Regions from separate parts of the Lysinibacillus sp. NPDC097868 genome, predicted to be linked through region 3. Evidence: riboswitches for the same ligand, from Rfam matches in the RefSeq annotation. Region 3 holds a riboswitch; each other region holds the start of a gene.

Region 1 (3,285 bases), on a different contig from region 3:
AGCTTCTCAAAATCTTATTTGAGAACATCTTTTAACGTTGTAAATGCTTAAATTATATAACAATCGTGTGCTTTAGTTTAACTAGCAACAATAGAAAAATGATAGAAAAAAGGACTCGATTTCACTTAATAGGAATCGAGCCTGTTTTATTATACCCACTAACACGAATGTGGTGCTTAGCTGTATTGAAAATTTTTATGTGAATCTTTGTCTCTGTATTTTTAATTGAAATTTTCAAATGGCTAGTTTTATTTATTCAATTCCTTATATAAAACATATTTTAAAGCAGAAATTTCATCTTCAGACAGTTTACCTTCAATTTCGGATAATACTTCATCCTTACTAATTGAACCGTTTTGCACTTGTTCCTGAATATCAAGTAAACGATTAACGCCCACTTTTTTTATTAACACACGTGTCGCTTCTTCTTTAGTTTGGAAGGGAAGAGTATCCGGATTTGTAGTTGCTGCCTCGCTGGCAATTTCTTGAACCGTCGAATCGTTCTTGATATAGGATTTTACTTCTTCTCGTTTTTCGTCATCTAAAGTAAATTCCACTTTCTGTACCAAAATGCCATAAAGCATAGCCAGCTGCTCCGAGTAAAACAAGAAATACTACGGTAATTTTTAAAAGCTTTTTCATCAACTCACTCCTGACACTTTGAATAAAGCACAAACTCTCAAAAATCACGAAGAAAAAATGTTTTCTATAATTAGTTTAATTTCAAATATAACTAAATGACACATAGCAACTATCTTTTCAAAGGGTGATGGAAGTTATATCGTGTAGTATGGAGAATAACTCTTTTTTAACTTGTTGGTTTTGCAAAAGATTAACTGTTTCGTATTGAAGAATTTTTGATGTTCCAAATTCCATGCATAAAAACATTTCTATTTGCAAAAGTCATGTTGCAGAATACTTGTATAGTCCAATAGAAGCTCATTTTTATCAATTACGAAAATTACTAGCTTGTCATTTTACGATAGATATGGGTATAATAATCAACGAAAAGTTCATAAGTTAAGAATGTAGGGGGGCTGGAAGTTGCCAGCTGAGATTGCGTCCGTTTAGACGCTGACCCTTTGAACCTGATTTGGCTCGTACCAGCGTAGGGAACATCTATTCAAAAATATTCGTATACTATTTTTTGATACCGTTTGCAAACGTCTGGGATAATTCCTAGGCGTTTTTTGTTTAGGACTCATTATTCCGCCTAAAACTAGGTGTAATCTATTAGAAGCGATGCAAATGGCCTAAGAATACCTTTTCTGGTGAAAACATTCAATCTTGAACACTTTCAAACTACTAGACTTGGAGGACACAGCATGAAAAAGTGGTTTTTCGTTCTTGTTGCTGCATTATTAACATTAGTTGGTTGTAGCGAAAAAGAGGACAAAGAGGAAACAAGCACATTGAAAAAGGTATCCGTTGTACTGGACTGGACACCTAATACGAATCATACAGGACTTTATGTTGCGAAAAAGCTCGGCTACTTTGAGGAGCAAGGTTTAGACGTAGACATTATATTACCTGGTGATGCAGGGGCAGATCAACTTGTTGCATCAGGCAAAGCTCAGTTTGGCGTTAGCTACCAGGAAGGTATAACGCAAGCACGTGTTCAAGACGTGCCTCTTGTATCGATTGCAGCAATTATTCAGCATAATACATCTGGCTTTGCATCAGATGCTTCAAAAGGCATTACGTCACCAAAAGATTACGAAGACAAAACGTATGGTGGTTGGGGAAGCCCGATAGAACAAGCTGTTTTACAATCTCTAATGCAAAAAGAACATGCCGATATTAAGAAATTAGATATCGTTAATGCTGGAGATTTAGACTTTTTCACAATGATGCAGAAGGATATAGATTTTGCATGGATTTATTATGCTTGGACAGGTATTGAGGCGGAGCTTCGTGGAGAAAAATTAAATATGCAGTATTTAACAGACTATAGTGAGCAACTCGATTATTATACACCTGTACTTGCAACGAATGAAAAGATGATTAAGGATAATCCTGATGTGGTAAAGGCATTTGTTGCAGCTACTACAAAAGGTTATGAGTATGCAATTGAGCATCCTAATGAAGCGGCTGATATATTGCTTGAAGCGGTAACTGATTTAGATAAAGCACTTGTGCATAAAAGTCAGGAATGGTTAGTGAACAAATATCAAGATGATGCAGCACAATGGGGCGAACAAAAATTAGCAGTTTGGGAAAACTATGCGGACTGGATGACAAAGAACAACGTTTTAGAAGGCGAATTTCAAGCAGATCAAGCTTTTACAAATGATTTTTTACCAGAGAAAGGGGCAAAATAAATGGCTAATTCATTAATTAGTGTACAAATTATACCTAAAACAGAAAAATACGAGGATGTAATTCCATTCGTTGATGCAGCGATTGCGATTATCGATGCTTCAGGTGTGCGCTATGAAGTGCAGCCACTAGAAACGACTATGGAAGGTGAACTGTCTACCTTACTGCAAATTATTGAAGAGATGAATAAAAAAATGATTGAATTGGGTGCCATTAATGTTATTACGCAAGTGAAAATTTTATATCAGCCAACTGGCATTACAATGGGGACGTTGACGGAGAAGTATCGAGGATGAAACAGCTAGTAACGAAAGGAAGGTCGATTATTTTTATCGCCTTCCTGTTAGTTATCTGGGAAATCATTATCCGTTTGGCTGACATCCCACATTGGCTATTACCAGCGCCGAGTGCCATCGTTACTGAAGGTGTTCACTCTTATAAAACGTTCATGCCCCATGTGTTCGCCACTATACAGCTAGCGGTACTGGGCCTTGCTATTGGTATATTTTTCGGCTTGAGTGTTGCGATATTATTACACCGCTCAGCGACGGTAAGGGCATTTGTGTATCCGATTTTAATTGTGTCACAAAATGTGCCTGTACTTGTCCTTGCACCATTATTAATTATTTGGTTTGGTTTCGGGCTGTTACCGAAGCTGATTATTATTTGTCTCGTTTGCTTTTTTCCAATCGTTATTGCGGCCATGGATGGATTTCGTCAAACATCACCTGAGCTTAAGCATTATTTTGCAATGATAGGTGCTACAAAAGGTCAAACATTTTGGAAATTAGAATGGCCGTTTGCTTATCCTTCTATATTTTCTGGTATTAAAATTGCAGCGACTTATAGTGTGATGGGGGCTGTCATCGCAGAATGGCTTGGTGCGAAAAAGGGGATTGGTGTCTATATGACACTTGCTCAATCATCGTTTCGTACTGATCGTGTATTTGTGGCGATATTTGCGAT
Region 2 (3,285 bases), on a different contig from region 3:
TTCAAATGCAGATTTGATGCAAGCTCAAAATGAATCAGTGCAAAATACAGAGCTAGCTTTTAAAAATAATAATGAGCTTTCTCATTCTATTGCAACGGCAATTAATGACCTATTGTCAAATCTTTCACAAATGTTAGAGCAAAAAGATCAGGCAGTTACAGCGATTCAAAGTATTTCTGCCGTTTCAGAGGAAACTGCAGCATCTGCTGAACAAGTAAGTGCATCTGCTGTGGATCAACAGGCAGAAATGCAAAAGGTTGCAGAATCAATTAATAATATGAACCAAATTTCTAAAGAGCTACAAGAAGTCGTGAATCGATTTAAACTTGCATAATTAAGCTAGGGCATTTTTATGGCTAATTATATTATCGTAGATTTCAGGAATCGCCACTAAATCCTTGAGAATCGCCGATAAACCAGAGGAAATCGCCGGTAAAACCTCTTGATTTCCTTTGTAGACACGTTGAGACTGTCCTTTTCCAAGGACAGTCTCTTTTTATGTAAACAGTTGAGCGGGGAGGGGCATTGACCCAGTTTGGGAACAGTTTTACTATAGAAAGATGAAAGGGGGTCTCCTCCATGATGTATCTGGGTATGATTTTCTTTAAAATTGTTGCCCCTATTTTGGTGTTGCTTGTACTTGGGGCGTTTTTACAAAGGAAATTTCAATTTAATTTAAAAGCACTATCCCAGCTTATTACATACTGTTTTATGCCAGCAGCTGTGTTTGTAAATTTATATGAAACGAGTGTGGAACTATCGGTGCTTGGTGAAGTGGCGTTATTTATTGTGCTCTTTATTGGGAGTCAAATGGTGCTTAGTCATTTTATAGCGAAGGGGCTAGGTTTAAAGAAAACAGAAGCAGCGGTATTTAAAAATAGTGTTGTACTCATTAACTCTGGTAACTATGGCATTCCGGTGGCACAAATGATTTTTGTGACACAGCCAATTGGGGTGGCCATTCAAGTTATTCTCGTTATTTTTCAAAATGTAACGACCTATACATATGGTTTATATAATTTAATTTCTTCAACTAAATCAGGTATGGCTATTGTGAAGGATTTCCTGAAAATGCCGATTATTCATGCGCTCATTATAGGTGTGGCAATGAATTTCTGTAATATTGGCATTCCTCAATTTATCCGTATTCCAATTGACCACGTTGCTGATGGGTTTATCGCTGTTGCTCTTATTACGCTCGGTGCGCAACTATCTCAGCTTGAAATTAAATCAATGTTTAATAGAACGGTGTTTGTTAGCTGTTTTACACGACTTGTAGTAGGTCCAGCTGTTGCATTGTTGATAATTTTTGTCCTCGGCTTAGATGGCGTTGTGGCCCAATCGCTCTTTATTGCGAGTGCATTCCCAACTTCACGTAATAGCTCGAGTCTAGCCCTAGAATATGATTTAGGATCAGAAACCGCTGCACAAACGGTGCTTTTTTCAACCATTGTTAGCTGTATTACAGTAACAATCGTAATTTATATGGCAGAAATACTATTTACTTAATGACTTCCATCTATTAGGAATATCTGTTACACTAGCATCAAACTGAATAGCTTAACTAGGGGAGTCTGATGAGTCGGGCTGAGAGGGAAACGCATTGAGGTTTCTTGACCCTTTGGACCTGATCTGGCTCATACCAGCGTGGGAAAGTTAATGAACTTCGCACTCCTTGAACTTTGCGATAAATGTAACCTTACATGTACAGCCGGATCCAATACTTTTTGGATTCGGCTTTTTATTTGTAATACTACTTGTTGGAGTGGGCTAGATTCGGTCCTTTTAATAATTTACGTAAAAGGGAGCGGAATAGTAAATGACAACAGTTAGCGAAAAAAACATGAACATTATGACAAGCTTTGACGGAAGTAAAAAAGTATATGTAGAAGGATCACGCCCAGATATATTAGTGCCAATGCGTGAAATTAAGCTAAGCCCCACAACGGGTAGCTTTGGTGAAGAGAATAATGCGCCTGTACGAGTTTATGATACGAGTGGACCTTATACGGATCCAACTTACAAAGTCGATATTACAAAGGGTTTACCAGCTTTGCGTAGTGCGTGGATGAAAGAACGGGGCGATGTAGAGGAATATGAGGGGCGTACCATTAAGCCAGAGGATAATGGGTTTCGTAATGCGGATGACCCGCGCATAAAGGAAAATGTTTTTCCAAAGCTTTCTCGCAAACCTTTACGTGCGAAAAATGGCCGTAATGTGACACAGCTGCATTATGCAAGACAAGGAATTATTACTCCAGAAATGGAATTTGTAGCGATTCGTGAAAATTTAAAACCAGAATTTGTGCGTGCAGAAATTGCTGCGGGGCGAGCTATAATGCCATCTAATATAAATCATCCGGAGGCGGAACCGATGATTATCGGCCGTAACTTCCATGTGAAAATTAACGCCAATATTGGAAATTCAGCTGTAACTTCATCCATCGCAGAGGAAGTTGAAAAAATGACATGGGCAACACGATGGGGTGCTGATAATATTATGGATTTATCTACTGGTAAGCACATTCATACAACCCGCGAATGGATTATTCGTAATGCTGCTGTGCCTGTTGGAACAGTGCCAATTTATCAGGCACTTGAAAAGGTAAATGGCGTTGCTGAGGATTTAACGTGGGAGGTGTATCGTGACACGCTAATCGAGCAAGCTGAACAAGGGGTTGATTACTTTACAATTCACGCAGGTGTGTTGCTGCGATATGTACCGCTTACAGCTAATCGTGTAACGGGCATTGTATCGCGTGGAGGCTCAATTATGGCACAGTGGTGTCTATTCCATCATCAAGAAAATTTCTTATATACTCATTTTGAAGAAATTTGTGAAATTATGAAAACGTATGATGTTGCCTTTTCGTTAGGGGATGGTTTACGTCCTGGTTCAATTGCCGATGCCAATGATGAGGCACAGTTCGCAGAGCTTGAAACGCTAGGGGAGTTAACACAAATTGCCTGGAAGCATGATGTACAAGTGATGGTAGAGGGACCTGGGCACGTGCCAATGCATCTTATTAAGGAAAATATGGACAAGCAATTAGAAGTTTGTAAAGAGGCACCATTTTATACATTGGGTCCTCTAACAACGGATATTGCACCTGGCTATGATCATATTACATCTGCTATTGGCGCTGCAATGATTGGCTGGTTTGGAACAGCCATGCTGTGCTATGTAACACCGAAGGAACATTTAGGGTTACCAAATCGAGAAGATGTACGTGTAGGTGTTATCACATATAAAATTGCAGCACATGCAGCGGATTTAGCTAAAGG
Region 3 (3,285 bases):
AGACTATGCTGCTGCAAAGCGTAGCATTAGTCAAATTGATGATTTACGTAAAGAATGTCGTGATTATGCCTTACAACTACATTCCTTACAGCAACAAATTGAAGATGGAGCAAAGCATCTTGAAGGAAAAGAGAAGCAAAATCTAGCAGTATTAGAGGAAAAGCTTGAGATGCTCCGTGCCACATATGAGGAAGCATTTAAAACCTTACAACAGACGCAAAACTATGCAAAGGCATGTGCGGACTTTATTGATAAAGTAGAGGAAACGGCAAAGGAAATCCGTGTCCTTGAAAAAGAAGCAGGTCGTGTAAAAGAGCTTTACACAGTGTTGAATGGTCAAAATCCGAAAAAACTTTCCTTTGAGCGTTATATTCAAATCAATTATTTAGATAAAATTACCGCGGCTGCAAATATTCGTTTATTCCATTTATCGAATGGACAGTTTGAACTGCGCCGTTCAGATCGGTTAGAGAAACATGCAAAGCAAAGTGGGCTTGGGCTGGATGTCTATGATGCATATACAGATCAATTAAGAGATGTCAAAACATTATCTGGTGGAGAGAAGTTTAATGCATCGCTAAGTCTTGCATTAGGTATGGCCGATGTAATTCAAAGCTTCCAAGGCAATATTCGTATCGAAACAATGTTTATTGACGAGGGCTTCGGCTCATTGGATGAGGAAGCGTTAAATAAAGCGATTGATACGCTAATTGATTTACAAGACTCTGGAAGAATGATTGGTGTTATTTCACATGTGGCAGAGTTAAAGGCTGCAATGCCGGCAGTACTACACGTTGAAAAAACGTTGAGCGGACATAGTACAACCCATTTTGAAGTAAAATAAGTGCCAGTCACTCAAATAATTCTGAATTTTTATGGCACTGCCAGTAGGGTTAGACAAACAAAAGTGCCAGTCACTCAAACAATTTTACAAAGTAAAAACCCACAAAGTCTCCTGCGGCTTAAAGAATGCTGCGCCGCCGGAAAGCGAAGTGGGTTTTTACGTTATAGGAGCCTCTTGGCTATTATTTTTTGTGTGTCGTTACGTTTGGTGTAGTTCCTTTTTTTGCTGCGACCACTTTTTTGACAATCGGAATAACGATGGGCGCTAATTTTATAGCAGTTTTAACTACCTTTGATACTTTCATAAATACGACAGCTCCTTAGTACTAAATTTTAACGGATAACTCGTACAGCTTGAACAATATTCCAAATGACAATGCCTAATGAAACGAGTAAATAAATACCAAAAGATACAAACCATATGATAATAAATGTATTCCCATTAGAAGAAGGATCAAACGTGTTCAATGACATAGTAGAAAATATAAAGACGATAAAGAAAATGACACCAAAGACAAATGGTATTAAATGGGAAATAAGTGCTTTGATGGAGTGTCTTTTGACATCACTATCTTTTGATACAAAATAAACGATTAACGGAACGATAAATGGTGCAAAAAAAATACTGAGATAACTAAAGGCAGATAAAATTTTTTGGTTCTCCATAGTAGTCCCTCCTTTTTAATTATTTACGCATAGAAAACTCGAAAGTTTCAAAAAAATTAATGTTGAAAAGGTTGTAATTGCAAAAGTGTTTGCGTACAATGAGGGTGTTCAACAAAAAAATTAGATGTAACGACCACAAGGGGAGCTGATGATGTCAGCTGAGACTGGGCACGTAATGCCTTTACTCTTCGAACCTGTAAGTTAACGCTTGCGTAGGGATGTGGATAGAAACCGACACTTTTACGATGTGAGGCTCTGTCCTGGCATCGTTTTTTTATGCCGGATTGACATGCATCTCAAAATGATTTCTATTCCTGCTCTTGTATCCTACATCGGAACAAAGGAGAGAATAATAATATGGACAAAAAAAGATTACTCATGCTGGTGGAAATTGCAATTTTCGCAGCGGTAGGACTTGTACTCGATCAAGTTTCCTTTAAAGTATGGGCACAAGGTGGCTCAGTAAGCTTAGTAATGATACCAATCATCTTAATGGCATTTCGTTGGGGTCTCTTTGCTGGGCTAACAACAGGTTTACTGATTGGTGTTATGCAAACGATGTTTAACTCGTACATTGTGCATTGGCTTCAAGGATTACTAGATTACGGGGTAGCTTTTAAAGTAGTTGGAATAGCGGCAGTAGTACGCGGACCAGTATTTAAAGCGACAATAGCCTTAAACAAAAAGAAAATGGCCCTTTACATTGTAATCGGTACGGTATTAGCAGGCTTCCTACGTTATTTAGCTCATACAATTGCAGGTGCAGTATTTTTTGCAGAATATGCAGGTGAGCAAAACGCATGGATTTATTCAATCATATACAATGGAACATACATGCTTCCAGCAACAATTTTAACAGCAATTGTTGGTGTGCTATTATTTACAGCTGCGCCACAATTAATGCAGCGGAAATCTTAAACACTATAAGACTGTCCTAAAAGTGAAAATAGTATGCTAAGTGTTACTTAGTATGCTATTTTTTTATATAATTCAAGGTCTCCACATTAATTTGGTCGATTTTTTTAGTCGAAGAACTTCTAAAAAGGTCTGTTTTTTATTTGTATGGTACTTATGAAATAATGTTGGCATAGAATAATTAAAGCGTTTGGCGTTATGGACATATAAAGTTATGTTATATTAATGAATAGATATTAGATGAAAGGGACGTTAAAAATGATTGTAAAAACGCAAGAAGAAATTGAAGCCTTTAAAAAAATTGGTCGTATTTGTGCAGAAATTCGTGAGGCAATGAAGGCAGCTACAAAACCGGGTGTGACAACACTTGAATTAGATGAAATTGCAGGCAGCATGTTTGCTGAAGCAGGAGCTATTTCTGGTCCTAAAGGTGAATATGATTTCCCAGGATACACTTGTATTAGTGTCAATGAGGAGGTTGCCCATGGTATTCCAGGACAACGTGTTATACAAGAAGGGGATATTGTAAATATTGACGTATCCGGTTCTCTAAATGGCTATTTTGCAGATACAGGTATTTCATTTGTAGTAGGGGCAGGTTACGAGGATAAAGAAAAACTTTGCCGCGTAGCAAAAAGTGCCTTTGATCGCGCTATGACAAAAGTAAAAGCAGGTTCTAAATTAAACCAAATTGGGAAAGCTGTAGAGCGTGAAGCTTATGCAAATGATTTAACTGTTATTATGAATTTAACAGGTCATGGATTAGGTCGTTCATTGCATGATGAGCCAAACCATATTTTAAATTATTACGATGCTTGGGATTCAACAATTATGAAAGAAGGTATGGTGCTAGCAGTTGAG

What was found. Region 3 has a riboswitch for thiamine pyrophosphate ahead of thiT (energy-coupled thiamine transporter ThiT). Riboswitches for the same ligand answer to the same signal wherever they lie in the genome.
Region 1: it holds a riboswitch for thiamine pyrophosphate, as region 3 does, so the genes downstream of both, ACIQXJ_RS07770 (ABC transporter substrate-binding protein) here and thiT (energy-coupled thiamine transporter ThiT) in region 3, are expected to answer to the same signal.
Region 2: it holds a riboswitch for thiamine pyrophosphate, as region 3 does, so the genes downstream of both, thiC (phosphomethylpyrimidine synthase ThiC) here and thiT (energy-coupled thiamine transporter ThiT) in region 3, are expected to answer to the same signal.

What each region holds. Positions count from the first base shown of each region.
Region 1 is NZ_JBIWBS010000001.1:1,581,171-1,584,455, reverse strand. Features, by position in the region: gene ACIQXJ_RS07775 (hypothetical protein) at 249-584, opposite strand; TPP riboswitch at 1,021-1,132, shown strand; gene ACIQXJ_RS07770 (ABC transporter substrate-binding protein) at 1,326-2,321, shown strand; gene ACIQXJ_RS07765 (thiamine-binding protein) at 2,322-2,615, shown strand; gene ACIQXJ_RS07760 (ABC transporter permease) at 2,612-3,285, shown strand, end outside.
Region 2 is NZ_JBIWBS010000007.1:94,638-97,922, forward strand. Features, by position in the region: gene ACIQXJ_RS22710 (methyl-accepting chemotaxis protein) at 1-334, shown strand, start outside; gene ACIQXJ_RS22715 (AEC family transporter) at 580-1,509, shown strand; TPP riboswitch at 1,557-1,671, shown strand; gene thiC (phosphomethylpyrimidine synthase ThiC) at 1,820-3,285, shown strand, end outside.
Region 3 is NZ_JBIWBS010000006.1:92,488-95,772, forward strand. Features, by position in the region: gene ACIQXJ_RS22020 (AAA family ATPase) at 1-844, shown strand, start outside; gene ACIQXJ_RS22025 (hypothetical protein) at 1,026-1,148, opposite strand; gene ACIQXJ_RS22030 (magnetosome magnetite crystal formation protein family) at 1,177-1,509, opposite strand; TPP riboswitch at 1,638-1,745, shown strand; gene thiT (energy-coupled thiamine transporter ThiT) at 1,867-2,427, shown strand; gene map (type I methionyl aminopeptidase) at 2,683-3,285, shown strand, end outside.